DNA from 3 places in the Streptomyces sp. 840.1 genome. Region 1 is predicted to be linked to each of the others. Evidence: riboswitches for the same ligand, from Rfam matches in the RefSeq annotation. Region 1 holds a riboswitch; each other region holds the start of a gene.

Region 1 (9,700 bases):
GGAGGCCGCCGCCACCATGGGCCTGGACGTCGCCCGGTTCCGGGCCCGGATGTTCGTGCTCGTCTCGCTGGTCACCGGGGTGCTGGTGGCCTCGGCCGGACCGATCGGTTTCGTCGGACTGATGCTGCCGCACACCGTGCGGCTCCTCGTCGGCGGCGACCACCGGCGGGTGCTGCCCGCCGCCGCGCTCGGGGGTGCGTCCTTCCTGGTCCTGGCGGACATCGCGGCACGGACCGTAGCGGCACCGCAGGAGATGCCGGTCGGGGTCCTCACCGCCCTGTGCGGGGGGCCCTTCTTCCTGTGGCTGATGCGACGCGACGCCCGTAAGAACGCGGGAGGCACGGCATGACGGCGGCCGAACTGCGCGTCGAGGGCGTCACGCTCACGGCCGGGGCACGGCGGCTGGTCCACGACGTCACGCTCACGGCCCGCCCCGGGGAGACGATCGGCCTCGTCGGACCGAACGGCAGCGGCAAGTCCAGCCTGCTGCGCGCCGTCTACCGGATACTGCGGCCGGCAGCCGGAACGGTCCGCGTCGACGGCGAAGACGCCTGGTCACTGCCACCGCGCCAACTGGCACGCACCCTGGCCGCAGTGGTGCAGGACGCTCCCTCCGGCCTCGATCTGAGCGTGCGTGAGGTCGTCGCGATGGGCCGCGCCCCGCACAAGCGACTGCTGTCGGGCGACACGACGCAGGACGCCGCGCTGATCGAGGCGGCACTCACCTCGGTCGACGCCGTCCCCCTGGCCGACCGCGCCTTCGACCGGCTCTCCGGCGGCGAGCGCCAACGGGTTCTGATCGCCCGTGCTCTGGCCCAGGAGCCGTCGCTGCTCGTCCTGGACGAACCGACCAACCACCTGGACATCCGGCACCAGTTGGAGATCCTGACCGTACTGCGCAGACTGCCCGCGACGGTCCTCGTCGCCCTGCACGACCTCAACCTGGCCGCGTACTACTGCGATCGCCTGTTCGTTCTGTGCGACGGCGGTGTCGTCGCTTCCGGAGCGCCGCACGAGGTACTCACTCCGCGCCTGCTCGCGGAGGTCTACGAGGTGACCGCCGAGGTCGCGGTGCATCCTCGCACGGGCCGTCCCCAGGTGACGTTCCTGCCGGCGGACGCACCTGTGCCCGACGCGAACCGGTGACCGGGCGCCCTCGGTCAGCTGGACGCCGGTACCGGGGTACGAGCCGGCCTGCGGCGGCGGATCCGGGACGCCGGACTCACCGCGACGCGGGCTGCCTGCGTCGCGGTGAGCAGATCCCGGACGCGTTCGGAAACGGGCGGGCCGGGCCCCGACGGCCTGCTCCGCTCCGCTCCGCTCCGGTCACCGGGCCAGGCAGCAGTCACCGCACTTCGAGCCGTTCAGGGCCCGGTAGTACAGACAGCAGCTCCGCCGCCGGAACGTCAGCTCGGGGCCGGTGACCTCACCCGTGCCCAGCAGCCGCCCCGTCTGGAGGAGTTCCCTCGTCAGCCCGGTCAGCGGTGCCCGCAGGCCGGGCCGGGACCTCAGCAGCTGCGCCGCCGAACCGACCAGCGCGGAAGCCGAGTTGCCCGCGAGCAGGCGGGGAGCCACCTTCACCGGAAGACCCCGCTCGACACCCTCCAGGACGCCGTCCGCCTGAGCGCGGACGGCATCGGCGAGCGACGACGTCGACTGCGGAGCACGGCTGCCCCGGGGCTCGGCCAGCCGCAGCGTCGGACTGTCACCGGCCCACTCCACGGTGGCCGTCTCCGGCACGATCCCGTGCAACAGCGCGCAGGCGAGAACCGGTGACCACAGGCGTGCCGCGAGCCCGAGATGGGCGATGGAGACTCCGACGCGGGCCTCGGCGGTGTCGTAGCGTTCATTGACAGTCCTGGCCCGCGCGGCGAACCCTTCCCCGGTGAGCCCTCCTTCACCGGACCCGGGCCCCTGGGCCGTGTCCAGGTCGAAGAATCCGCCCATCCGCGCCACGTCGCGCAGCGCCCCGACGACCTCGTGGGCCGGTACCGCGTCCGCCGCGCCCCAACCGTTGGTCATGAGATCGCCGTCCCGACGCGGCGCGGCGGGTCGATCAGATAGAGGTCGAGGATCCCGGGACGGTCCGCGACACCCGGCCCGCCGGCCCGCACCCAGTCCGCTATGTCCTCGGTGGCATCGGGGTCGTTGACCAGGCCGAGCCAGACCGGCCGGGCCCCTGCCGCCCGTCCGACGGCCGAGGGCTGTACGACGATGACGTTGGCCTGCTCGCAGAGGTCCAGGCACTCGGATGTCCGCACCGGGGCGATCTCCCGCAACCGCGCGGTCTGCGCGGCGTGATCGCCCCGCACCTTGGCCGTGCCGCAGCAGCAGTCGCGGCACACCACCACCCGGCAGGGGACCGCCCGGTCCGGCGTCGGCGCGTTCTTGTCGGCGGGCCGCTCAGGCATGCCGCATCCTCCCTCTAGCCGGGGAGTTCCGCCCCGGGGTCATTCGAGGAGGCGACAGCGTGAGTCTCCTGGCTCTCGGGTCCGTGCTCGTCCCGGCCTTCCCGCCCTCGCGGGGCAGTGGCGCGTCGGGATCCGCTCGCCGATCACAGTGGCGGTACCGCACCGGATTCCCACCGGTTTCCTCGGGCCGCCGTCGCCCATGTCCGCCGCCCATCATGTCACCCGCCCCACGGCGACGGGAGCCCGGCCGGACGGCGTACCGGGACACCGTCGTGTCCGGCCACCGGGCGGCATCAGGCGCGCCGTGACCTCGCCAGTGCCAGGGCGTCTGTGACTTCCCGGACCACGCGCTCCGCGTCCTCGGGACTGTTGACCACGTCGGTGTCGTTCATGTCGACCACGAGGACGTCACTGGCGCGGTAGTGCTCGCGCACCCAGTCGTCGTACCCCGACCACAGCGTCCGGTAGTACCCGACGAGACTCCGGTCCTGTTCGAAGTCGCGTCCCCGCAGCCCGATGCGGTGCAGAACCGTCTCGAAGTCCGCCCGCAGGTACACCATGAGATCGGGTGCCTTGCGGTAGGGCAGGCCGTCGATCTCGCGCATCATCTCCGCGAGCAGCCCCTCGTACACCCGCATCTCCAGGGAACTGATCCTGCCGAGGTCGTGGTTGACCTTGGCGAAGTACCAGTCCTCGTAGATGGAGCGGTCGAGAACGTTGTCGTCCTGCTTGTACGCGTCCTTGATCGCGGCGAAACGCGTCTGCAGGAAGTAGAGCTGGAGGAGGAAGGGGTACCGCCTCGCCTCTATCTCTTCGGGGCCGGCCGTGTAGAAGAGCGGCAGGATCGGATTGTCCTCCACGCTCTCGTAGAAGACCTTGCTCCCAAGTTCCTTGGCGATCAGTTCGGCGACACTCGTCTTGCCGATCCCGATCATGCCGCCGACGCAGATCACTGCCATACCTCAATCTTTCCGGGAGCTGCCCATGCCGGAGGGAGTGCACAGGGTGCGGAGCGTGATGCCGGCCCCGTCGATGCTCGCTGCCCGACAGGGGACGGCGGGAAGAGGCCCCTGGCACGCCATCGGAACGAGCCTCGCGAGCACCGCTTCAGTGTCTGGATATCGCCCGCAACGCGGACACCGTACCTGGCGCGCACAAGCGAAACGGCAGGTGAGTCCTCCTTCTTCACCGGCTCCAGAATCGCCACGCACTCCACATGGTGCGTCATCGGAAGCACGTCACCCGGGTGAACTCAGAGAAAACCCCAGGTCAGGTCCGTCTCGTCTCCGTCTTGGGGCCACCATGCGCTGGGAGCGTCAAACGAGCGTCACGGCGGACGCCCAGTGATCCCAGCAAGGAGTGCACCAGATGCCGTCCCCGTGGTCAGGTTCAGGCTTCGATGCTCACACGAGGGAAGCATTGATCCTTATCAGCGTCGATCGTTTGGGACACCCCATGCAGGCGGCACCTCGCTCAGGAAGCGGATGACGTACTCCCCGCTGACTTCGTTCCAGCCACCGGAAGTACGTACTCACCGGCGAGACGCGCCCAGTGCAGCGGGAGAGGCCGGGCGAGCGGTGGATAATCGTCGTGGTAGCGCAGCTGGTGCGTGAGCGTCGCCCACTCCGCCGGCCAGTCGGGCGGGTCACCCGCACGCCCCGAATCCGTCAGCGCCTTCTCCGACAGACAGCCGAGCACGGTGATCTCCAGTTGCCCGGGGTTCCACGCGGTCTTCCCGGGCGCTGTCCGGCCCTGTGCCGTGGGCACCAGCTTCATGAGCCCCTTCGGCAGTTTCACCACCGTGTGCGGCTTCGAGGCCGTACTCGCGAAGACACGGCCCTCCGTATCCGCCGTCCCCCACACACCCTCGGCGAAGCCGACCCCGTCCTCGGTATCGTGGGCGTACCACTCCGCCACCTCACCCCGGGCGTTAGCGTCCCGTACGAGCAGCACCCGCAGGTCGTGGCCGTAGAGCGTGTGCCGCTGGGCGGGTTCGGCCCCGAAGCCGAGCGTGTCGCGGTCCAGTGCACCGTTGCGCAGGCCAGGCCAGCACTGGCGCAGATTACCGGCGTCCGCCAGCAGCAGCGTCGGGCGGTCGCGGAGCTGGAAGAGCAGTGCCCGGATCTGCCGCTCGGTCTCCCGCTGCCTGTCCTGCTCCACGCCCGGGCGGGCAGCGGGCCGGGATCCTCCCGGGGCTGCCGAGTCCTCGACGAGCTTCCCCGTGCCGGTCTCCTTCCCGCCACTCGCCGCCGGTTCCCGTGCCTGGGAGAGCAGCAGCAACAGCTTCGGATACGGCACCCATTCGGCTCGTTCTGCGTCCCACCCCTCGATGACGCCCGGTCCGTCCCCGAGGCGCACCCGCACCGCCACCAGCCGGTGGACGGGGCATCGCGTGGGCCCCTTCCTGGTGTGGCGTACGAGCCAGAGCGCCGCGTACTGAAGGTCGCCCGGAATGCCGGCTCCCACCCGGTGGGCGGGCGGGCTGATCGCGCCCAGCTGCCGGAAGGCGTCCAGCCAGGTCCACCGGGCCCGGTGTTCCAGAGCGCTGTCGGTGTCGTCGGGCGAGTTCACGAACTGGGTCAGCCGTCCCTGCCGTGCCCAGGCGATGCGCAGCGCGTGCTTGGGGTCGGAGTCCGGGACGGCAGCGAAGCGCTCCTTGCCGGCGATCTCCGTGATCACGACTCCGGCCCCGCCGAGAAGCGGGCGCCCCCGGTCCGCCACGAGCCCGCAGCGCACTTCAATGGCCTCGGCCAACCGGACGGCCCTGAGGCGCCCGCGGGCTCGGGTGGTCGGCAGTGCGTCGGCCAAGAGTCCCGCGGGCCGGGCCCGGACGCGGATATCGACCCCCTCGCACTGCCACTGCCAGGTCTCCCCGTCGGCCGACGGCACTTGTTGCCCGGCGGGAAGACCAATGAGCTTGGGCAGCTCGGCGAGCAGCGCCGCACGGGTTTCCGGGGACTGCCAGAAGACGTCGATCTCCAGGGGGCGGCCGTTCAGTGCGCGTGTCAGCGCCGCCCGCCGCTGCAGAGCTAGCTGGGCGTCGCGGACGCCCGGGACGCGTCCGGCGCCGGAACGGGGCAGCAGGGAGGGTGTGTTGCTCCGGGAGACGCGCGTGAGGTCGGGGACCCGGGTCAGCAGGGGACGCAGCCCTTCCTCGACCCAGGCGTCCAGATCCGCCCGCTCCTGTGGCATCAGCCCGGGTCCGACCTCGTGCGGGCCGATCGACGGGTGGTAGACGATGCCGGCGGCCACGTCCCCGGAACCGTTGATCCAGCGTTCAGGGTCGGAGAAGAGCGCTTCGGGCCGGGGATAGTTGCGCACGATGTCCAGCTCGGGCACAAGCGGTGCGGGACTGTGCCGGCGCCATGCCAGTTCCTTCGACCGCCGGTCGTAGCCCAGTGTGTTCACCATCAGCCGGTGGCCCCGGTCCGGCCCTTCCGGCCACGGCAGTGGAGCGTCGAGCAGGACGGTCGTACCGCCGAGCTGGTGGGGGCGTGCGTCCAGTCGGGTGGCCCACCGGCGTACCTGGGTGGACACATGGACGCGGAACCGCGGAGCGAACGGCACGGTGTGGACGGTGATGGCGAGGCAGGCCGAGTAGTACCAGGTCTGCCGTCGGCGCTCGTATCGCTGAGGCGGCCAGGAGACAAGCCGCGCGCCGTCACCCGAGCTCTCAACGCGGAAGTGGAGTGTGGTGCCGCCCGTGCGGAACGTCCGGGCGGCCAGCCGGAAGGCGATCCACTCGGGCAGCAGGCTGTAGAGTCGCGCGGCGGGTTCGGCGGTTCCGCCCGCCGAGAGCACGCTCTCGGCGAGGTCGACCGATTCTGTCTCCCAGTGGGGCAGACGTACCGTCTCGGTCGGGTCACCAGAGCGGAGCCTCTCCTCGAAATCGGCGCCCTCCGAGTCGTCGTCCTCCCGGTGCATGCCCGCCGCCCAAGCTCCTACCACCGGGGCCAGCACGTCCGGCGGGACGGCTTCCCGCGCGTAGAGCCACGGCAGACGGCCATCCGTCCCGGCGTTGCGGCCGGTCGCGATGACGCCTGGCGCCATCGCCTGGAGCAGGGAGTTGAACCTGCGCACGGGGAGCCGGTGGGGGTGGACGGAGTTCTTGCCCGCCTCGGCATGCATCCCGGTGAGCTCGGCGTGCAGGTCCTCGCCGAGCCGCAGCACTTTCATCTCCTCCCGCCAGGGTCCGTGGAGCGGGTCAGGTTCATAGGCCGTGACGCGAATGTGGTGGTACACGGAATTACCTCCTGGGACAGGGGGTTCGGCGCTTACGGGTGGGCGGGTACGGTGGCGAGCAGGCGGGTGAGCATGCTGCGCAGTGGCGCGTACAGGGCGCGGACGATGAACTGCTCCTCCGCGGTCTTCGTGCCGCCGTCGAAGTACGGGTCCAGGACGGCGAGGACGCTGTGCAGCAGACTGGATTCGGGGGTGTCGGGCCGCGCCGGTACGGCGCCGCGGTTGGGGGCGAAGGCGGCGTCGACGAAGACCACCCGGGCCGGTACGCCACCGCGTACCAGTCGCCCGATCACCTGCCACAACAGGACCAGCATGTCCCAGGTGACCTGTTTCCGTACATCATCGTCGAGACGGCTCCACGCCATCGAACGGGCGAGTACCTGGTACCAGTACGAACGGGCGAGGCGGTGGAACTCCTCCGCTCCTTCCTCGACGGTGGGTTGTCCCCGTACCAGGGTGGCGAAGTCACCGCCGGTGACGGCGCGGACGACCCAGTCGTTGACGGCGTTGACGGCCAGGTGGAGGTCCTCTGGGTGCGGATGGGGGCGTGCCAGGAAGTAGACCGTGCCGATGGCCGCCTCGTCGTCCTCGTTGAGGATGTTGTGGCCGCGTTCCAGCGCGAGCAGGGGCGCCACCAGGATGTCCGCTTCGAGGTCCTTCAGGTGCTCGACGTCGCCCCGGCGCAGTGATCGGGCGTGGTAGGCGGACGGCGCCTCGTCCTCCGCGGTGATCTCCTCGTCGTCCGACACCAGGCACAGCACCTTGCTGTGCCAGCGAACGTTGAGGTTGTGCAGTGTGTCGGCCACCACACGTGCCTCGGCATAGCTGCCGACCAGCAGAAGGATCTGGTCGCGCCCTGGAGGAAGAGAGAGCAACTCCTGCTGGAGCGGACCACCTTCAGTGACCTCGTACTCGTCTCCGCCCTCACCCAGATGGCACGCGATACGGCGCAACTTCTCCGGGCGGTCGTCCGGATGGGTTCCCGACATGCGCAGTTTCTCGTCGCCGTCGTCGATGAACTCGAAGCGCATGGAGCTCCCGTCGGCGATGCGTTCGGTCACCTCGGCCGGCGGTTCGATGACCACACCGACCGGGACGCAGACGTGGTAGCGGCTGGACGCGCCCGCCCAGCTGCTGCCCGACATGAGCAGCAAGTGGGCACCGGGCCTGCCGTCGACGGAGGTGAGATAGGGGATGGTGCGCAGCAGCTCACGTCCGACGCCGCTGCACCGGAAGAAGGTCAGTTCGCCACTGCGGACTCCGCCCTTATCCTCACCCGGGACCCGGAACTGGAAGCCGAGCACATTGCCCATCGGGGCCTCGGGCACCATCGGACCGTAGTCGAGCGGCCGGCGGTACATCGTGTTGAAGCCCAGGCTGAGGGCAGCCTCGACGCGGGGCCACATGGCGTTGATCATGGCGAGCCGCGGTTCGAGGGCGCTGAGCAACAGTGTGAACTCGAAGCGCTCCGCGAGTTGCTTCCGCCACTCCTCGGGAGTCTGGGGCGGAGGCTTGGGCTTCCTGCGGTGTCCGCGCTTCCCCTCCTGTTCCTCCTCGCGCCGCCACTCGGCGTACGCCTCTTGGTACTTCCGCTGCCGGGCGGCCATGTACTTCGAGTCGATGGAGAAGACCTCGTCCATGACCTCGGTGAGGCGGCGCCGGGTGTTCTCCGGGTTGCCGGTGTGGAGCAGTTCGTTGAGGAGGGCGGTCAGCCGGCTGAAGTCCTCCTCCGTCCTGCGGTGACGGTCACCGAAGGGGTTGTCCCGGAACGCGTCGAGCAGTTTCCCGAGAGCCTCGCGGGGGGCGTGGTGAGGGTGGTCCGGACCGCTGTCGTAGGGGTGTTCGTAGCGTTCGTCGAGGAGCCCCAACTGGAGCGTCCAGGCGCTGAAGTAGCCCGTCCGCACCCACTTGCGCAGCTCGTACCCAGCGACGAGCATCGCGTACAGCCGGTCGGTGGCCGCGCCTGCGGTGTTGAGGGCGGCGGCGAAGGTCTCGACGTCCCGTTCGGAGAGCTGGGTGCGTCCGCCGGCCGCGAGTTCCCGGATCTTGTGCCGGCTCAGCTGGTCGATGAGGCCCTTGTCCTCATCGCTGGCGAGGACCACGGCGGGTGCGAAGGTCCGGTCGAGCTGCATCTGGACACGGTCGGCCTCGTCGATGATCACGAGGTCACTACGGCGGCAGGCGAGTTCGAGAAAGCGGATGCGCTCGCCGTTCTGAGGGCGGGGCGGCGAGGCGTCGATCAGCCCGGCCGGCGTGGCCACCCAGATCAGGGCGCCGACCAGGGTGCGAGCTCCGTGGTGACGGGGACAGGCGGACCAGTACGGGCAGCTCGTCACCCTCTTCTGCCACTCGGAGTATCGTCCGTCGCTCGGGTCACGCCGCAGGGCCGAGGGGGGCCGGAGTCGGGAGCAGGGTGCCTCGCCGTAGGCGAGTGGTTCGGTCGTTGACGTGGCGCCCAGCCGCCTGACGTTGAGCAGGCAGGACGTGCCGAGGTAGGCGAAGGCAGGGTCGTCGTGGGCGAGCAGTCGGTGCTCGCCCCGGCCCGCCAGCCGGCGGTGCAGCCGCTGGGCGTGCCGCTCACGGCCGGAGGAGCCGAGCACGGGTGCGGCGGCGCCGTCGGTGTAGAGGTCGTAGAGCCGGACAAGCTTCAGCACCTCCGCGACATCAGTGACGACGATGGTGGTGCGCTTGCCTAGCTTGGCGAGATAGACGGCGATGATGTCGCGCAGTGTGCTCTTGCCGGCGCCGACGATGCCGAGCAGGTGCTGGATGCCGTCGACCGTGAAGGCGAAGTCCTCGTCCTTCCTCGCCTTGTGGAAGGTTCCGTTCGACTTGGTGGACAGGTCGAACGACCGTAGCCGCTCCAGCCACCGTGGTGCGCGGCCCTTGCCGGAGCGAGCGTGCTGGGCGTCCATCTCCGCCGCCGTGCCCTCCAGATTCTCCCTGGTGAAGATCAGGGGCTCGCCGCCGCCGGCCGGTTCCAGGTCCATGTCGTGGGCGACGAGGGGGATGCGGGGGGCCGGCGGAAGGTCGACAACGGCCATGGT
Region 2 (9,700 bases), on a different contig from region 1:
GGCCCAGGTGTTGCCGCCGGTGTCGGCGGGGGTGCGGTGCTGGTAGACGTTGCCGTCGACGGACCACGTGACGGAGTCGGGGGCCCAGTCGATGGCGAAGGTGTGGAAGTCGTCGGCGAAGGCCTGGCCGCCGGGGAGGCTGTAGCCGGCGCCGATGCCAGCGGAGCCGGAGTAGCCGGGGCCGTGCAGGGTGCCGTGGACGGTGTTGGGTTCGAAGCCGACGTTCTCCATGATGTCGATCTCGCCGGAGTTGGGCCAGCCGACCTGTCCGATGTCGTCGCCGAGCATCCAGAAGGCGGGCCACATGCCCTGGCCGCGCGGGATCTTCATCCGGGCCTCGACGTGGCCGTAGGTCTGGGTGAACTTGCCCGAGGTGTTGAGCCGCGCCGAGGTGTACTCACAGGTGCCGTACCAGCACTGGTAGTTGTTCGGGTTCTCCTTGCGCGCGGTGATGACCAGATGGCCCTGGCCGTCCAGCGCCGCGTTGCTGTTCCCGGCCGTGTAGTACTGCCGCTCGTGGTTGTTGACGTTGTCACCGGTCTCGATCTGCCACTTACCGCCGTCAACGGCGGAACCTGCGGCTCCGTCGAAGTCGTCGGTGAACGTCGCGGCGGCGGTGGACGCCTGCGTGGTGACGGATCCCTTCGAGGCCGGAGACGGCATGGGGGCGCCGGAGGCGAGGCCGGAGGTGGCGGAGACGAGGGCGAGTACCGAGAGTGCGGAGACCAGGAGGCGCCTGGTCAGGTGGGGGGAGCTCATGTGAATTTCCTTTCCGTACGGGACGGAGGAAATGTGACTCACCATGCATATGACAAGTGGGGGCATGGCGGCCACGTGGGGGAGTTGAGGCCTTAGTTCACTTCGTGATTTAAGAAGTGAACCAAGAGCGTGTCAAGGCTCTTGGCAGACCACAGTTCTTGCACGCACCGGGCCGCCGCCCCGTCGGCGCGTTCGTCAGCTCTCCGGTTCCGCCGGGAGCGGCCGGCCGCAGCGCAGGTTCCACCGCCCCGACCTGCCGCTGAGCTCCGTGACGGTCAACGGGGCGACGTCCAGCCGCCAGAAGGCCTGCGGCGGGAGGTCCAGTGCGTGGACCGTCGCGGCGCGGATCACGGCGGGCTCGGCCACCGCCAGCACCCGCCCGTCGTCGCTTCCGTGCGGGGAGTCGAGCCACGAGCCCACCCGCGTGCACAGTTCCAGCAGGGACTCACCCCCGTGCGGCGCGGCGGCCGGGTCGCTCAGCCAGGCGGCCACCCCGTCCGGCTCGGCCGTGCTCACCTCGGCCAGCCGGGCGCCGGACCAGCGGCCCATCTCCCAGTCCCGCAGGGCGGGTTCGGGTTCGGACCGGAGCCCCAGTGCGTCCGCGGTCGCGGTGCAGCGCATGGACGGGCCGCGCATGCGCCTGGCCGCCGATGGCACGGCGGGTGCGGCGGCCCGCGCCTGCCGGAGTCCGGAGTCGTCGAGCGGCGCGTCACCGGCGAACCGGGCCTCGCGCAGCGCCGCGTTCATCGCCGGTGAGATCAACATCACCCGTACCGTCATTGCTGCCCTCAACTCCCTGAACGGTGGCCACTTGCCCGACCACACCATGGCATCAGGGCTTCCCGGACGCCCGGACCGCACCATGGCGGCGCCCACGCCCAGGCGGTATGGTCGCGACCACACGACGAGGGTGTGACGGAAGTCCGGTGAGAATCCGGCACGGTCGCGCCACTGTGAACCCGTACCTGTGCGGGGAAGTCAGACCCAGCACCTTCGTCTCAGGCACCACGATCGGGACGCGTGTTCCCACAGGAGGTTCTGCCATGGCACAGACTGCTGCCCCCGCCACCGGCGCACCCGCCATCACTCCCATCTCACTGAAGGCCATCGCCCCTTGGGCGGTCTTCTTCGGCATCCTCATGCTGATCCTGCTCTACTTCGTCGGCGCCGAGCAGGGCGCCACCTCCGTCATCTCGGGCGCGGGCGTGCACGAGTGGGTCCACGACGGCCGTCACCTGCTCGGTTTCCCCTGCCACTGACCCACCGGGCTGATCCAGGGGAATCCCTCATGAACTCCATATCTGTCAGAGCTCTGCTGGTCCGCGGCATGCTGGCCGGCCTCGTCGCGGGCGCGCTCGCGCTGGCCGTCGCCTACTTCCTCGGCGAGTCCCGGGTGGACGCCGCCATCGCCCTGGAGGAGGCGCACAGCCACGACCACGGTGGCGGCGAGGAACTCGTCAGCCGCACCATGCAGTCCACCGCGGGCCTCGCCACCGGCGTAGTCGTCTTCGGCGTGGCCATCGGCGGCATCGCCGCACTCGTCTTCTGTTACGCGCTCGGCCGGATGGGCCGCTTCGGTCCGCGCGCCACCGCGGCGCTGATCGCGGGCGCGGCCCTGCTGGCCGTGTACGTCGTGCCGTTCCTGAAGTACCCGGCGAATCCGCCGGCCGTCGGCAACCCCGACACCATCGGCAGACGCACGGCACTGTTCTTCCTGATGGTCGCCCTCAGCGTGCTGCTGGCCGTCGCCGCCGTCATCCTCGGCAGGCGGCTGGCACCCCGCCTGGGCGCCTGGAACGCGACGATCGCCGCAGGGGCCGGATACGTCCTGCTCATCGGTCTCGCGTACGTCTTCCTGCCCTCGTTCAACGAGGTCGGAAAGGGCTTCCCGGCCACCCTGCTGTGGCAGTTCAGGCTGGCCACGCTCGCGGTCCAGGTCACGCTGTGGACCACTTTCGGGCTGCTCTTCGGCTACCTCACCGAACGGCTGCTGGTGCCGAGGGCGCAGCCTGCCCGTGCAGGCGGCACAACAGCGGAACGCGCCGCGGCCGCGGCGGGCTGACCCGCCCACGCGCCGTCGGGCCCGTGCAGCGCCGGAACCCGCGAGGTGAGTCCTCGCGGGTTCCGCCGCGTCACGGGCCGGCTCGCGTCACCGCCCGGCGGGACCGTCCCAGTCCACGCGGTAGTGCTTCAGCAGGGAGTCCTCACGCACCAGGCGCATGCCTGCGGCCGTCATGACGCGCTGGGACGCGACGTTGTCGAGGTCGGTGTCCCCGTGCACGCAGACGACGCCCAGGCCGCGGGCGAACCGCAGCAGCGCGCGGAGCGCCTCGGAGGCGTACCCCATGCCCTGGACCGAGGGCACGAGCCCGTAGCCGATCGTGACGTGCCCGGCCTCGTCGGGAACCCCGTGGAACCCGAGCCCGCCGATCACCGGCCCGTCCTTGCCGAGCCGTATCTCGTACGAGCCGAACGGAGCCGGATCCCCGGTCTCGGCAATGGCGCGCAGGACGCGCGTGGCCGCCGCCCGCTCGCCCTGGGAGGGGTATCCGGCCGCCCACCGGACGCCTTCCGGTGGCCGGCCCTCCACCACGTGCTCGACGTCGGATGCGCTCATCGCGCGGAGCAGGAGGCGCGGGGTATCGATAACGGTCATGACGCAGTGGACTATCACGCGGTGCGGGCGGGCCGCACCCGGATATCTCCCGGTGAACGCCCGCCCGTACCGCATGTCCCACCCGCCGCAGGCACCCCCGGTCGACCTGCGGTCACGCGCCGCCCGCCGGGGTGAAGTCCCCGGCCAGCGCGGCCGCCACCCGCAGGTGTGTCGCCGCCTCGGTCTGCCGCCCCTGGCGCTCCAGCGTGCGGCCGAGCATCAGCCGGGCGTAGTGCTCCACGGGGTCGAGCTCCAGTACCGCCCGCAGTTCCGTCTCGGCCCGGCCGAGCCGCGCCGAGTGGTAGTAGGCCCTCGCCAGCAGCAGGCGCGGCGCGACCTGCTCCGGCACCTCCTCGACCAGCCCGCCCAGGATCCGGGCCGCCACCAGGTACTCCTTCGATTCGAAGAAGAACTGCGCGCGCTCCCACCGCTCGGCTGCGGTACCGAACTCGTAGTAGGTGTCGCTCATTCGTCCTCCTCGGTCGAGGCTCGCCGCCGGGCCCGTCCCGGCTGCGTCGATGGTCACAACACTCCAAGGTGGTTTAACATTCCACTAAATATTCGGCGTGGGTGCCGTCGGACCGGGCCCGTACGGGAATAGGTTGAGCGCCATGAGCAATCTCGATCGCCAGGCAGTTCCCTCCGTCTGCGGAGGGCGCGGCTTCGTCGTCGCCGAACCCGTACGCGAACTCCTCACCCCGCGTCGGGTGAAGCTCGGGGAGTCCACCGAGGTGCGCAGACTGCTGCCCAACCTCGGCCGCCGCATGGTCGGTGCCTGGGCCTTCGTGGACCACTACGGCCCCGACGACATCACCGACGAGCCCGGGATGCAGGTGCCGCCCCACCCCCACATGGGCCTGCAGACCGTCAGCTGGCTGCACGAGGGCGAGGTCCTGCACCGCGACAGCCTCGGCAGCCTGGCGACGATCCGCCCGTACGAACTCGGCCTGATGACCTCGGGCCGGGCGATCAGCCACTCCGAGGAGAGCCCCAGGCCGCACGCCGCTCTGCTGCACGGCGCACAGCTCTGGGTCGCGCTCCCCGACGCCCACCGCGACGCCGAGCCGCACTTCCAGCACCACACGGACCTGCCGACGGTCACGGCCCCCGGCCTCACCGCCACGGTGATCCTCGGCGAACTCGACGGTGCGCTCTCGCCCGGCACCGCGTACACCCCGATCGTCGGCGCCGACCTGGCGCTGCGCCGGGGCGCCGAGGCCCGCCTCCCGCTCGACCCCGACTTCGAGTACGCGGTGCTGTCGATGTCCGGCGAGGCGGAGGTCGACGGCGTACCCGTCCTGCCGGGTTCGATGCTCTACCTCGGCTGCGGCCGCACCGAACTCCCGCTGCGCGCGGAGTCCGACGCCGGTCTGATGCTCGTGGGCGGTGAGCCCTTCGAGGAGGAGATCGTCATGTGGTGGAACTTCGTGGGGCGTTCCCACGAGGAGATCGAGGAGGCCCGGCAGGCGTGGGCGGAGGGCTCCCGCTTCGGTGAGGTGCACGGCTACGACGGCGACCGGCTGTCTGCTCCCGCACTGCCGCCGGTGGCGCTGAAACCGCGGGGACGGGTGCGCTGACCTGGAGGGATGTGTTCTCCGACGGTCTTAGTCGTGTGCGCCGGCTGCGGCCCCCCGCCAGTACGGCGGAGGGGCGCAGTTGCGCCTCCGGTAGGTCGATTCCTAGGGCGGTGCCTGCCCTGCCCGACCAGCGCTCTCCGGCTCCCGCTCCTGTTGCTCGGCCCTGTGGAACTCGTCGTCCGGCAGCTGACGGGCCCGTTGTGCAGTGGGGGTGCGCCCCGTCTCCCGCGGTGTCACGATGTCCGGTGAGAGGTGCCTGACCCGGTCATGGAACAGGGCTACTCGCTGCTGCCACTCACCGCGCGTACTCCAGGTATTCGGTGTCAGCCATCTCGCCCACTCATGCTGCCCTGGTCTACCGCCCCGACGTCAGTGAATCGCCTGGCGGGCCGCGGAACCACGATCCTTGAGAGAGGGACGCCTTCCATGACCAAGAAGAAGCTCTCCGCAGGGGACGACGTCGAATGGAAGAGCCACGGGAAGACGGTCGAGGGCTCTGTCACGAGGAAGGTTGACCGGCGCACCAAGGCCGCCGGCCGAACCGTGGCTGCGTCGAAGGACGATCCCCAGTACGAGGTCGAGAGCGACAAGACGGGCAGGACGGCCGTGCACAAGCCCGAGTCGCTGCGCCGGAAGAACGACGGGTCGTAAGCGGCGGCAGCGCGGGCCGGCGGGGTCCGGGGCCGCCCGAAGGGCCAGCGGTACGAAGAGGCCGAGAAGAAGAACATCGGGGGCCGCTCCACGATGAACAAGGAGGAGCTGCTCAAGGCCGTCGGCCGTTGAAGGGCTGGTTACGCCTGGGGCGGGGCCGCTCAGGGGATATATCAGTCGAACCCGGTCTCGTTCCCGTGACCGAGGGAACACATGACGTGAGTTATGGCCCCAGGCCGGCTCGCCCCCGACCGACGGCCAGCCGGCGCCCGCTCCGAGCGAATGCCGGCCCACGGGGCGCCGGCCCCGGAGGGACGGCGAGACCGATGAAGACTCATCGCCGACATGTTGGTACATCCAATGGCAACTAGAGTGATAAGTGTCCGATTCAGCCCTTGCCACTCATCCATTTGCGTGCGTGGAGGCGTTCATGGCTGTCCGCCATCAGCTCATCAACCACCCGCCCTCGGCCCTGTGGGCCGTGCTGGAACAGCCCGAGCAGTACGCGGAATGGGTGGTAGGAACATCGGACTCGCGTCCCGCTGAGGGGAATTGGCCGAGTCTGGGATCTTCTATCGCCTACACCCTGCGCCTGGGGCCGAAGGAGTTCGAAGGGCGCACTACCGTACGGCGGCTCGAGCGGCCGGGTGCTCTCGAACTCGAGGTGTTCAGTGGGCCCATGGGGACCGCGAGGATCGCCTTCGACATCCGCCCGTGGGGCGAGGGAACACTGGTCATCCTCGATGAGCATCCGTTGCGGGGGCTCGGTGGCGTTCTGCACAACGCCGTGTTCGACGCCGTGCTCCAGCTCCGCCACCGCGCGATGCTGGAGCGGCTCGCCAAGGTGGTCGACGCCGAGGCCGACGCCCACGGCGTCCGCACGGGGTGACCTGGGAAAACGGTGACCTGGGAAAACCGTGAGTTCCAACTGACGACACGGCCACGACGCGACGCGGGACGGACGACACGATCCGCGCGCCGACGGACATGACGAAGGGGACGACGCATGGCCGACGCGGTGGTGATCGGAGCCGGTCCCAATGGCCTGGTGGCGGCCAATCTGCTCGCGGACGCGGGCTGGACGGTCGAGGTGTTCGAAGCGCAGGAAACCCCAGGAGGGGCGGTGCGCAGCGACCGCGGTGTGCATCCCGAGTTCGTGAACGACTTGTTCAGCTCGTTCTATCCGCTGGCGGCGGCTTCGCCGGTGCTGAACGGACTCGACCTCGCCAAGGAGGGCCTTCGCTGGTCCCACGCACCTCACGTGCTGGCCCACCCGCTGCTCGACGGCTCCTGCGCGATCCTCGACCGCGACCGGCGGGTGACGGCCGACGGGCTCGACCGGGCCGCCCCGGGGGACGGCAGGGCGTGGAGCGACCTCTGCGATCTCTGGGACCGGGTCGGCGAGGATATTCTGAGCACCCTCTTCACGCCCTTTCCGCCGGTACGCGGCATGGTCACGCTGGCAGGCCGGCTGCGTGCGGCCGGGGGACTGCGGCTGGCGCGCAGCATGATTCTGCCCGTGCGCCGTCTGGGCGAGGAGGAGTTCTCCGGTGAGGGCGGCCGCCTGCTGCTGGCCGGCTGCGCGCTCCACGCGGATATGGCCCCGGAGGCCGCCGGCAGCGGCGGATTCGGCTGGCTCATGGCCATGCTGGGGCAGGCCTACGGTTTCCCCGTGCCCGTGGGCGGATCCGGGGCGCTGACGGCCGCTCTGGTACGGCGCCTGCGGGGCCGAGGCGTCAGCGTGCACTGCGGCCGGCGGGTGAGCGAAGTCGTCGTACGGCGCGGCCGCGCGGTGGGGGTGCGGACGGCGGACGGCTCCGCGGTCCCGGCCCGCAAGGCGGTCCTCGCCGATGTGTCGGCGCCCTCCCTCTACCTGGATCTCGTCGCGGCGGAGCACCTGCCGCCGCGGGTCTTCGACGACCTGAAGCGGTTCCAGTGGGACTTCGGCACGTTCAAGGTCGACTGGGCCCTGAACCGGCCGCTCCCCTGGAGCGCCCCGGAGGCCCGGACGTCGGGCACGGTCCATGTCGCCGAGGGCGTCGACGAACTCACCCGGTTCGCCGCGCAGATCGCGATGGGGCGGATCCCGGACCGCCCGTTCAGCCTGCTGGGGCAGATGACCACAGCCGATGCCTCCCGCTCGCCGCTCGGGACGGAGTCGGCCTGGGCGTACACGCACGTCCCGCACCGCGTGAAGGCCGACGCGGGCGAAGACGGGCTGACCGGCCGCTGGGACGCCGGTGAGCGGGAGGCGATGGCCGACCGCGTCGAGAAGCACATCGAGCGCTACGCCCCCGGGTTCCGGGACACGATCCTCGCGAGGCGCGTGCTCGGCCCCCCGGACCTGGAGCGTGCTGACAGCAATCTCCACGGCGGTGCGATCAACGGCGGCACCACGGCTATGCACCAGCAGTTGGTCTTCCGCCCGGTTCCCGGCACCGGCCGCCCCGAGACGCCGGTCGCGGGCCTCTACCTGGCCTCCGCCTCGGCCCACCCCGGCGGCGGGGTGCACGGTGCCCCCGGCGCCAACGCCGCACGTGCCGCGATCCGCAGCTCGCGGGCCTTCGGGGCGGTCGTCTCCGGCACCCAGCGCGCGTTGGCGCGCCGCAATCGGGCAGGCGAGGAAAGAAGACGCTGACAAGCGGTCGGAACACCCCGCCGGGCCCGGCCACGAAGCCCGCCGGCCGGACGCCGTGCGGCGGCGGGGCCGGCCCATGCCGACGAGGAGGAACCCGATGGAATACCGCGAAGACCCGAACACGATCCTCGACGGCCGTTCGCACGAACTGGCTCTCCCCACAGCCGACGAGGCGGGCTGGGGGCCCATGGACGTGCGGGCGGTCGACACCGTGCGGGTGCTGGCCGCCGACGCGGTCCAGAAGGCGGGCAGCGGCCACCCGGGCACGGCGATGAGCCTCGCTCCGCTGGCGTACCTGCTGTTCCAGAAGGTGATGCGGCACGACCCCGCCGACGACCAGTGGCTCGGCCGGGACCGGTTCGTGCTGTCCTGCGGCCACTCGAGCCTGACCCTGTACATCCAGCTGTACCTGAGCGGTTACGGCATGGAGCTGGACGACCTCCGGCAGTTGCGGACCTGGGGCTCCGCGACTCCGGGGCACCCCGAGTACCGCCATACCCGGGGCGTGGAGATCACCACGGGCCCGCTGGGGCAGGGCTTCGCCTCCGCCGTCGGCATGGCCATGGCGGCGCGGCGCGAGCGCGGTCTGCTGGACCCCGGCGCACCGGCCGGCACCAGCCCCTTCGACCACCACGTCTACGTGGTGGCGTCGGACGGTGACCTCATGGAGGGGGTCACTGCCGAGGCGGCATCCCTCGCCGGCCATCAGGAACTCGGAAACCTGATCGCCTTCTACGACTCCAACAGCATCTCGATCGAGGACGACACCGACATCTCCTTCAGCGAGGATGTCGCCGCCCGCTACGCCGCGTACGGATGGCAGGTGCACACGGTCGACTTCACCCGGACCGGCGCCTACGTCGAGGACGTGGACGGCGTCCTGGAGGCGGTCCGCGACGCCCAGCGGGACACGACGCGCCCCTCCTTGATCATCCTGCGTACGGTCATCGGCTGGCCGGCTCCCACCAAGCAGAACACCGGCAAGGCGCACGGCTCGGCGCTCGGCGACGAGGAGGTCGCGGGAATCAAGAGGGTGCTCGGCTTCGATCCCGGACAGACCTTCGCCGTGCAGGGCGAAGTCCTCGCGCACGCTCGCGAGGTCGGCGGCCGAGGCGCCGCGGCCCGCCGGGCCTGGGAGCCCGGCTACGAGAAGTGGCGGGCGGCCCATCCAGAGCGGGCGGAACTGCTCGACCGGCTGCGGGAGCAGCGCCTGCCGGAGGGCTGGGCCGGCCACCTGCCGGTGTTCCCCGCCGATTCCGGCCCGATGGCCACGCGCAAGGCCTCCGGCGAGGTGCTCACCGCGCTGGCGCCCGTCCTTCCGGAACTGTGGGGCGGCTCCGCCGACCTCGCGGAGAGCAACAACACGACGATGGAGGGCGAGCCCTCCTTCGTGCCGGCCGCCAAGCAGACCGAGATGTG
Region 3 (9,700 bases), on a different contig from region 1:
CGGACACCCTCCGGTTCGTGACGCAGTTCCGTGAGCGCTGGCTGCCCCTGGTCGAGGAACGCTACCCGCGGCCGGCGGGCGAGCCACGCCGCCCCGTCGACAGGATGATCGCGCTCCTGCACGACCCGGAGCGGATGGTCCGGCCCGAACTGGCCGGCCACCCGGCCCACCTGCACATCGACCTGCTCCCCGCATGGCAGCGCAGGGGGTACGGGAGGGAGCTGATGCGTACGTTCCTGGCAGCGCTGAGCGCCAAGGGGGTCAAGGGGGTGCACCTGTCCATGCTCACCGCCAACACACCGGCCAGAGCCTTCTACGACCGGCTCGGCTTCACCGAGATCCGGGTACCGGACCCCGGGCCCGTCAGCTACCTGGTGCGCGGCACGGAGGCCGGCCTGTAGAACGCCGCCGGGCCGGGGGTGCCGTGCCGGATCCCTGGGCAGGTACAGGTGTACGACCCCGAAACGGGGCGAAGCGGCCGGTGGCGAGAGGCGTGTGACGTGAGCGAGCAGACCTTATGGCAATTCTCCGACGACCGAGGGCAGTTGTCGTCCGCAGAGCGGCGCCCGACGCGGGTGCTCGCCTACGTCCAGGCCGGGGCGACCCTGTGGGACCACGGCATACGGCCGGTCGCGATATTCGGCTCCGGCCATGACGACCCGGCCGTGCCCGACACCGCGAAGACCGGATCACTGCCCCTGGCCGGGATCACCTACACCGGCGCGGGCCCCGCCCTGGACGTGGAGACGCTGCTGGGCTGCGAGCCCGACCTGGTGGTGGCCGTCAGCTACGGCGGCGGCCAGGTCTACGGCCTCGCCCCGGAGACGGCCAAGCACCTGGAGGAGCACGTCCCGGTCGTCGTCATCGACGTGGGCCAGGCGCGCACCCTCGCGGAGACCGGCGACCGCTTCGCCCTCCTCGCCCGGTCGCTGGGCGCCGAGGAGCCCGCGTCGGCCGCCCGGGAACTGGACGCCGCCCGGGACCGGCTGCGCGCGTTCGCCGCCGGGCCGGACCGCACCCGGGTCCTCGCCCTGTCCCCGGCCGGGCAGCAGCAGGCACACCTGGCCCGCCCCCGCATGTGGCCCGAACTGCGGGTGCTGGCGGACCTCGGCATCGACCTGGTGGAGCCCGCCGAGGGGCCCGGCGCGAACTGGTCCACCGTCGACTGGGCGGAGGCCGGGGCGCTGCGCCCCGCCGTCGTGCTCGCCGACATCCGGGTCAACGCCACCCCGCTCGCGGAGCTCCGTTCGAACGCGGAGTGGGCCGCGATCGAGCGCGCCGCCCGGGTGGTGCCCTGGAACCCCGAGCCGGTGTGCAGCGCCCACGCCCACGCCCGGTTCCTGGCCCTGGTGGCCGACGCGCTGGGAGCGTAGGCCGGGGCCGGGCGGCGCCGTGCCGATGCCCCGTACGGCCGTGTGCGATCGCGCGGGACGCCCTGGTTCGCGAGGCTGGCCAAGGAGTGTCCCCAGCCGGTACCCGCACGTCACCAGGAGCAGACCATGCAGCAGGACAAGCACCCCGCCTACCGTCCCGTCGTCTTCCGTGACCGTTCGGCGGGCTACGCCTTCCTGACCCGGTCCACCGCCTCCAGCGAGCAGACCATCGGCTGGGACGACGGGAACAGCTACCCCGTCATCGACGTCGAGATCTCCGCCGAGAGCCACCCTTTCTTCACCGGGAAGGCCCGGGTGGTCGACTCGGAGGGGCAGGTCGCCAAGTTCGAGCGCAGGTACGGCGAGGACGGCGGCGCGGACGCCTCCTGACCCGTTCGGCCCAGTGGGCGCATCCTCGACGGGGGCTCGGCCGTTCGGCCTGCGGGGGCGTGAACGACGAGGGACGAGGGGAGAGCTGCGGCATGGTGCGGGACGGGGCGGCGACCGTGGTGACGGGCCTGGGTCTGGTGACCCCGGTGGGCGCCGACGAGCACACCTTCTGGGCGGGGCTGTGCGCCGGCACCGGCGCGGCCCGGCACTGTGCGGAACTGGCCGGTCTGCCGGTCGACTTCGCCTGCCGGGCCGCCGGGCCGGACCTGGACGAGGCGGTGGGCGGACGCGCCGTGTTCCGGATGTCGCGGTTCGTGAAGATGGCCCTCGTCGCGGCCCGCCGTGCCGTGGCGGACGCGGGGCTGCGCCCGGACCGCTGGGACGGCGGCCGGGTGGGCGTCGTACTGGGCGTCGGCGTGGGCGGTGTCTCCGTGCTCGTCGACAACGTCCGCAGGCTCGACGCCGACGGGCCGCTCGCGGTCTCCCCGCTCCTCGTCCCGATGATGATGCCGAACGCGGCGGCCGGAGAGGTCGCCATCGACCTGCGCGCCCACGGACCGAGTCTGGCCCCGGCCACCGCCTGCGCGTCGGGCGCGACCGCCATCGCCCTCGCCCGCGACCTGCTGACGAGCGGTCAGTGCGATGTGGTGGTGGCGGGCGGCGCGGAGTCCGTGGTGACCCCCCTGGTGGTGACCGCGTTCGCGGGGATGGGGGCGCTCTCGGTGCGCACCGGTGACCCGGCGGCCGCGTCGAGGCCGTTCGCCGAGGACCGCGACGGCTTCGTCCTGGGCGAGGGCGCGGCCGTGCTCGTGCTGGAACGGGCCGCGGACGTACGGGCCCGCGGCGGGCGGGCGCGCGCGGTGCTGGCCGGCGCCGGAGCGGCCACGGACGCCCACCACCCCACCGCACCCGACCCGGACGGCGGGGGCGCTCAGCGCGCGGTCGAGGGGGCACTGGAACAGGCGGGCTGGACCGCCTGCGAGGTGGACCACATCAACGCCCACGGCACCTCCACCCCGCTCAACGACGCCATGGAGGGCGCGCTGATCGCCCGGGTCTTCCCGCACCGCCCCTCGGTGACCGCGCCCAAGGGCGTCATCGGGCACACCCTCGCGGCGGGCGGTGCGATCGAGGCGGTGGCCACCGTACTGACCCTGGAACACGGCCTCGTCCCGCCGATCGCCAACCTCGACGCCCCGCCGGCGGACTCCGGACTCGACTGCGTGACCAAGGAACCCCGCAGACAGCGCGTCGAGCGGGCGCTCAGCCACTCCTTCGGATTCGGCGGCCACAACGTGGCCCTCGCCTTCCAGCGGGCCCCGGCACCCCGCTGAACAGGAAGTAAAGAGCCGCGATTGCCAGAATTCGGGTGTCCTGGCCGATTCTTGATCGTTCCTGTCGTATGACCACAACGATCGACGGCCCCGTGCTGACCGCCGGCCCGGAGCGGACCACGGACCGGCTCACCTCGGTGCTCCTGGGCACCGACGCCCGCCGGGAGCACGGCTTCTGGCAGCGGCTCATCGCCACCGACCCGTTCCGCCGGCCCGCCGGGCCCCTGCCCGGCCCCACCCCCGACGAACGGCTCGCCCTCGCCCACGCACGGCTGCGCACCCTCAACAGCACGCTGGACAGCGGCGCCAGGCTGGCGGCCGACCCGCGCGCCCTGGCCGCGCTGCACGAATGGCTCGCCCCGGTGGACACCTCGCTCGCCACCGTCGCGGGAATCCACTACAACCTCTTCCTCGGCAGCCTCCTGGACCACGACGACGACCGCTCCCGCGACCTGTCGGACTTCCTCGCGATGCGGCGCATCGGAACGTTTCTCTGTACGGAGGTGGCGCACGGCAACGACGCCGCCGCGGTCGAGACCACGGCCACCTACGACCCCGCCCGGGACGGATTCGTGCTGCATACCCCGCACTTGGGCGCGCAGAAGTTCATGCCCAACACCAGCCCGGCCGGCGGCCCCAAGAGCGGACTCGTCGCCGCCCGACTGCTCGTGGGGGGCACCGACCAGGGGGTCTTCCTGCTGCTGGTGCCGCTCACCGACTCCTCGCACGCCATGCCCGGGGTGCGGATCCGCAGGCTTCCGGCCCGGATGGGCAGCCCCGTCGACCACTGCCTGACCTCTTTCGACCAGGTGTTCGTGGGGCGCGAGGCGCTGCTCGGCGGCCGGCAGGGACGGGTCGACGACGACGGAGTGTTCCGCAGCGGCACCGCCGGCCGCAGACGCCGGTTCCTCGCCTCCATCGGCCGCGTCACCACGGGCCGCATCTGCATGAGCGCGAGCGCGATCGGCTCCGCCCGCGCCACGCTCGCCATCGCGGTCCGCTACTCCGGCCACCGGTACGTCTCCGGGGGCCGCGCGCTGCCGCCGCTGCCGGTGATCGCCCACCGCAGCCACCACGGCCCGCTCGCCGAGGCCATGGCCACCGTCTTCGCGATGAGCCTGCTGCACCGACGGGCCCTGGACCGCTGGGAGGCGGCGGCGCACGGACCGGAGCCGGAGCGCGAGGCGGCCGGGCGGCTGGTCGACGTCGCCAAGGGCTGGATCACCTGGCAGGCCCGGTCCGTGATCGTCGAATGCCGGGAACGGTGCGGCGCCCAGGGCCTGCTGGAGAACAACGGCATGAGCGAACTCGTCACCGCGGTGGAGGGTGCCATCACCGCCGAGGGCGACAACATGGCCATCCACGCCAAGGCCGCGTCCGAGATGGTCATCTCCGCGATGCCCGACGCCCCGGAGGCCTGGGGCACCGCGGCCGCGGGCCCGCAGCCCGGCGACCTGGACGACCTCCGCTTCCTCGGCCGGCTCCTGGCCCACGTGGAGCGGATCCAGTTCGCCCGTTCCCGCGTCCGCATGGCACGGGCCCCGCACGGCGGTCCGCTGCGGCGGTGGAACGAGGGGTCCGGGCCCGCGCTGCGCGGAGTCGAGGCGCATGCCTGCCGGCAGGCGGCCGAGGCGTACGCGGACGCGGTCGACGGCCTGCCCGAGGGGCCCGCCCGCGAGCGGCTGACCGAGCTGGCCCTGCTGTTCGCGCTGCGCCTGGTCCAGCATTACAGCGGGGACCTGCTCGTCGCCGGCCACCTCACGGCCGGCCAGGTCGAGGACCTGACGGAGCGCACCGAGCGACTCGTCACCGCGGTGGCGGCCCACCTGCCCGAGCTCGCCGACTCCTTCGCGCTGCCGGAGGAGGTGCTCGCCGACTGGCCCATCGCCGGAGCCCGCTACGCCGAGGCGTACGACGACCCGGGGGCTTCCTGGCACAAGGCCGGGTCCCCGGCACCCGCCGGGGCCGGGCGGTGAGGGGCGCGGCGGAGCGGGCGGCTGGACAGGGCGTGCGGCGCGCGGCCGACGCGGTACAGGGCGTCGGCGTCGGTGTCGTACTGCTGGCCTTCTGGGGCACCGCGGCCGTGCTCTCGCGCTGGTGCACGGGGGCGGGGACGCCCGCAGGCGAATCGGTTCGCCGCAAGGCGTAACTGGAGGGACGCTGCTCAGTTACTCCGGCGTCGGGGTGGTGCGAGGAACCGCCCCGGGACACCCCCGCCGGACGGGCATGATGGAGAGGAAGACCATGAGCGCGATTCACCCCACGATCACCGAGGTACTCAGCCGTACCTTCAGGGTGCCTGTGGCCGAGATTCTCCCCGAATCCACGATGGACAGCCTGGACATGGACTCCCTGGCAGTCGCCGAGTTCGCCGTCGTCATCAGGGAGGCCGTCGGCGTCGAGCTCGACCCGGGCACGCTGCACCGGGACACCAGCCTCGCCGGGCTCACGGAGTACCTCCGCGCCGCGGCCCGCGACGAGGCGCCGGTGAGCACGGCCCGATGAAGATGCCGGCCATCGCTGTCACCGGACTGGGAATGATCACCCCGGTCGGCAACGACACCGAGTCCACCTGGGACGGGGTGTGCGCCGGGGTCAGCCCGGCCCGCACCGTCCCCGAGCTCGCGGGATGCGCGATCGACTTCGCCTGCACGGTCGACGGCATCGACCTGGACGCCGCGATCGGCCGCCGTACCGCCTTCCGCATGGGCAGGTACACCAAGTTCGCGGTACTGGCCGCGCGGGAGGCGGTCTGCGACGCGGGACTCGACCCGGGCGGCTGGGACGGCAGCCGGGTCGCGGTCGTCGTCGGCACCAGCAGCGGCGGGTCCGCCGGCCTCACCGATCAGGCCCTGGTGCTGGAGCGGCGCGGGCCCGAGGCGACCTCGCCGTCCGGGATCCTGCTCACCATCCCGAACATGCCCGCGGCGGAGATCGCGATCGAGATGAGCGCGACGGGCCCCAGCCTGGCGCCCTGTACCGCCTGCTCGTCCGGGATCACCGCACTGTCCGTGGCCCGGGACCTGCTCGTCACCGGACAGTGCGACCTGGCGATCGCGGGAGCCACCGAATCGACCCTCTTCCCGATCGCCATGACGGGATTCGCCAGATCCGGCGCGGCCGCCCTCGCGGACCGGGACCTGTCCCGGCTCAGCCGGCCCTTCGCGGCCGACCGGGCCGGGCTCGTCATGGGGGAGGGCGCCGCCGTCATGGTGCTGGAGCGCGCGGCCGACGCCGAGGCACGGGGCGCCGAGCCACGCGCGCTGCTCGCGGGCACCGGCGCCACCACCGACGCCCACCACCCCACCAGCCCGCACCCCGACGGCCGCATCGCCCAGGCGGCCGTCGAGGCCGCGCTGCGCGACGCGGGCTGGCAGGCCGGGGACGTCGAGCACATCAACGCGCACGGCACGGCGACCCCGCGCAACGACGCGGCCGAAGCCGCCCTGATCGGCCGGGTCTTCCCGCACCGGCCGCCCGTCACCGCGCCCAAGGGCGTGCTCGGCCACTGCATGGGAGCGGCCGGAGCGATCGAGGCGGGGCTGACGATCCTGACGCTCCAGCGCGGGATCGTCCCGCCGGTCGCCAACCTGGACGCGCCCGCGCCCGGGTTCGACATCGACTGCGTGACCAAGCGGCCACGGGCGCTGCCCGTGCGGCGGGCCCTCAGCCACTCCTTCGGGTTCGGCGGGCACAACGCCGTGGCCGCACTCCTGCGGCCCTGAGGACGCGGCGGGCGGACCGGGCCGGGCGGGCCCGGTCCGCCCGCGGCACCTTCGCTGAGCTGCGCGGACCCGCGTGGTAGCGTGCCTGGGCCAGTCGAACTCCACGTAGGGGTCAGGGAATCCGGTGCGAATCCGGAACTGACGCGCAGCGGTGAGGGGGACGGGCGGGGCCAGCAGCCACTGGGAGACCTACGGGTCCCCGGGAAGGCGCCCCGACCGTACGAACCCGAGTCCGAAGACCTGCTGGCACCCGCGGTCCGGCACCGGTTCGCGGAACTCCGTACACCGGGCCCCGCGCATGGGCCCAGAGACGCCGAGGTACTTCGTGCCGCTCATAGCCGGCCATGCCCGCTCCGCCGCCCTGCTCACGGCCGGAACACTCCTGCTGACCGCCTGCGGAACAGGCGGTGACAGCTCCGCCGACGGGCCCGCCGGGGCCGACGGCTATCCGGTGACCCTGAAGAACTGCGGGCACACCGTCACCGTGCGAGCGGCCCCGCGCCGCGCCGTCCCGGTCGACCAGGGCTCCACCGAGATCCTGCTCTCGCTCGGCCTCGCCGGCCGGCTCGCCGCCACCGCCACCTGGACCGACCCGGTGATGAAGGGCCTGGAGAAGGCCAACGCCGGCATCCCCCGGATCTCCGAGAACCGCCCCTCGTCCGAGAAGGTCCTCGACCAGGAGCCCGACTTCGTCAGCGCGTCCTTCGAGTCGACGCTCGCCAAGGGCGGCGTCGCCCCCCGGGAACAGTTCGAGGAACTGGGCGTCCCCACCTACGTCTCGCCCGCCGACTGCACCGCCAAGGACAACAGCAAGGACGGCGACGGAGTCAGGACCGGAGCACTGACCATGGACAGCGTCTACCGCGAAGTACGCGACATGGCCAAGGTGTTCGGTGTCCCGGAGCGCGGCGAGAAGCTCGTCGCGGAGCTGACCGCCCGGGTACGGAAGGCGACCGACGGCATCGACGCCTCCGGCGCCACCCTGATGTACTGGTTCGCCAACTCCGAGTCCCCGTACCTGGCCGGCTGTTGCGGGGCGCCCGGCGTCATCACCCGGGAGCTGGGCGCGAAGAACGTCTTCGACGACACGCATGAGGAATGGCCGCAGATCAACTGGGAGACGGTCGCCGACCGCAACCCGGACGTGCTGGTCATCGGTGACCTGACCCGCAAGTCGCAGACCGCCGAGAGCGCCTCGCGGAAGATCGCGTTCCTGGAGTCCAATCCCGCAACGAAGAACATGGACGCCGTACGGCACAAGCGCTACGTGCTGCTCAGCGGACAGGCCATGAACCCGTCGATCCGCACGGTCGAGGGCGTGGAGCGGGTCGCCGCCGGGCTGCGCACCTTCGGGCTCGCGGGGTGACGGACACCGAACGTGCCACGCGGGCGACCGGACACGGGCCCTTCGCCGCCGGTGAGCGCGGACATGGCGGTGTCCGGGGCATCGGCGGGGGACTCCTGTGGGCCGGCGGCCTGCTGCTCCTGGTCCTGTCCGTCGCCGTGGCCGTCACCATCGGCCCGGCCCGGATCTCCGTCGGAGACGTCCGGGACACGGTGGCGGCCCACCTGGGGCTCGGGGATTCGCCGCTCAGCCCGATCCGGGACGGCATCATCTGGAACCTGCGCATGCCGAGGACCCTGCTCGCCGCCGTCTGCGGCGCCGGGCTCGCGGTCTGCGGCACCGTCATGCAGTCGCTCCTGCGCAACCCGCTCGCGGACCCGTTCGTCCTCGGCGTCTCCTCCGGGGCGTCGACCGGCGCGGTCGTGGTCGTCGTCCTCGGGGTCGGCGGGGGAGCGGTGTCCCTGTCGGCCGGCGCGTTCATCGGGGCACTCTGCTCCTTCGCGCTGGTCCTCCTGCTGAGCCACACCCTCGGCGGCAGCACCGACCGGGTGGTCCTGTCGGGGGTCGCGGCCATGCAACTGTTCTCCGCGCTGACCTCCTTCGTCGTGATGACCGCCGCCGACGCCGAGCAGACCCGCGGGGTGCTGTTCTGGCTGCTCGGCTCGCTCGGCGGCGTCGGCTGGAGCGATGTGTGGACCTGCTCCGCCGTGCTGGCCGTGACCCTCGTGATCTGCCTGGGCCACGCCCGTACGCTCGACGCCTTCGCCTTCGGGCAGGACGCGGCCGCCACCCTCGGCGTCCACGTCGGGCGCACCCGGATCGTGCTGCTCTGCGCGACCGCGCTGCTGACCGCCGCCCTTGTCAGCTCGGCCGGCGCCATCGGCTTCGTCGGCCTGGTGCTGCCGCACGCGGCCCGCGCGCTCGCCGGCTCCGGGCACCGCAGACTGCTGCCCGTCACCGCGCTCGCCGGGGCCGTGTTCCTGGTCTGGGTGGACACCCTCGCGCGCACCGTCCTCGATCCGCAGGAGGTTCCGGTGGGCGTCGTCACCGCCCTGATCGGGGTGCCCGCCTTCGTACTCGTCCTCTACCGCACCCGGCGGGCCGCGTGAGCGCGCCCGGCCGCGGGCTGCGGGCCGACCGGGTCAGCCGCGAGGCGGGCGGCCGCCTCATCCTGGACGGGGTCTCGCTGACCCCGCCGCCCGGTGCCACCGTCGGCCTCATCGGCCCGAACGGCTCGGGGAAGTCGACCCTGCTGCGGATACTGGCCGGGGTCCTCGCGCCGGACGCGGGCACGGTCACCCTCGACGACGACCCGCTGGCCCGGATCGGCCGCCGCACGGTCGCCCGGCGGGTCGCCGTGGTCGACCAGCACTCGCTCACCCAGGTCGAGCTGAGCGTCGTGGACGTCGTACGCCTGGGCCGCATCCCGCACCGCCGCGCCTGGTCGGCGCCGACGGCCGAGGACGAGAGCGCGGTGGCCGAGGCCCTGGAGCGGACCGGTCTCACCGGCCGCCGGGACCAGTCCTGGCACAC

Evidence for each region. A riboswitch is a leader RNA that binds a small molecule or an ion and turns the genes downstream of it on or off. The one in region 1 is predicted to bind cobalamin.
Region 2: another riboswitch for cobalamin. It lies ahead of EDD93_RS34540 (CbtB-domain containing protein); the one in region 1 lies ahead of EDD93_RS24200 ((2Fe-2S) ferredoxin domain-containing protein).
Region 3: another riboswitch for cobalamin. It lies ahead of EDD93_RS31300 (ABC transporter substrate-binding protein); the one in region 1 lies ahead of EDD93_RS24200 ((2Fe-2S) ferredoxin domain-containing protein).

Annotation. Positions count from the first base shown of each region.
Region 1 covers NZ_RJUU01000001.1:5,275,095-5,284,794, reverse strand. Annotated here, with positions in the region: gene EDD93_RS24215 (iron ABC transporter permease) at 1-349, shown strand, start outside; gene EDD93_RS24210 (ABC transporter ATP-binding protein) at 346-1,146, shown strand; gene EDD93_RS24205 ((2Fe-2S)-binding protein) at 1,327-2,022, opposite strand; gene EDD93_RS24200 ((2Fe-2S) ferredoxin domain-containing protein) at 2,019-2,411, opposite strand; cobalamin riboswitch at 2,473-2,595, opposite strand; gene EDD93_RS24195 (deoxynucleoside kinase) at 2,705-3,370, opposite strand; gene EDD93_RS24190 (pPIWI_RE module domain-containing protein) at 3,885-6,653, opposite strand; gene EDD93_RS24185 (hypothetical protein) at 6,686-9,700, opposite strand, start outside.
Region 2 covers NZ_RJUU01000003.1:460,597-470,296, reverse strand. Annotated here, with positions in the region: gene EDD93_RS34550 (family 16 glycosylhydrolase) at 1-759, opposite strand, end outside; gene EDD93_RS34545 (histidine phosphatase family protein) at 955-1,539, opposite strand; adenosylcobalamin (AdoCbl) riboswitch at 1,651-1,800, shown strand; gene EDD93_RS34540 (CbtB-domain containing protein) at 1,803-2,018, shown strand; gene EDD93_RS34535 (CbtA family protein) at 2,048-2,821, shown strand; gene EDD93_RS34530 (GNAT family N-acetyltransferase) at 2,909-3,415, opposite strand; gene EDD93_RS34525 (tetratricopeptide repeat protein) at 3,528-3,884, opposite strand; gene EDD93_RS34520 (pirin family protein) at 4,027-4,992, shown strand; gene EDD93_RS34515 (DUF2945 domain-containing protein) at 5,419-5,643, shown strand; partial or broken gene EDD93_RS40575 (plasmid stabilization protein) at 5,689-5,775, shown strand; gene EDD93_RS34505 (SRPBCC family protein) at 6,074-6,532, shown strand; gene EDD93_RS34500 (NAD(P)/FAD-dependent oxidoreductase) at 6,650-8,281, shown strand; gene tkt (transketolase) at 8,379-9,700, shown strand, end outside.
Region 3 covers NZ_RJUU01000002.1:1,166,188-1,175,887, forward strand. Annotated here, with positions in the region: gene EDD93_RS31265 (GNAT family N-acetyltransferase) at 1-401, shown strand, start outside; gene EDD93_RS31270 (ABC transporter substrate-binding protein) at 501-1,373, shown strand; gene EDD93_RS31275 (type B 50S ribosomal protein L31) at 1,500-1,763, shown strand; gene EDD93_RS31280 (beta-ketoacyl synthase) at 1,856-3,097, shown strand; gene EDD93_RS31285 (acyl-CoA dehydrogenase) at 3,166-5,073, shown strand; gene EDD93_RS39755 (hypothetical protein) at 5,106-5,246, shown strand; gene EDD93_RS31290 (acyl carrier protein) at 5,342-5,602, shown strand; gene EDD93_RS31295 (beta-ketoacyl synthase) at 5,599-6,822, shown strand; cobalamin riboswitch at 6,897-7,085, shown strand; gene EDD93_RS31300 (ABC transporter substrate-binding protein) at 7,121-8,188, shown strand; gene EDD93_RS31305 (iron ABC transporter permease) at 8,185-9,276, shown strand; gene EDD93_RS31310 (ABC transporter ATP-binding protein) at 9,273-9,700, shown strand, end outside.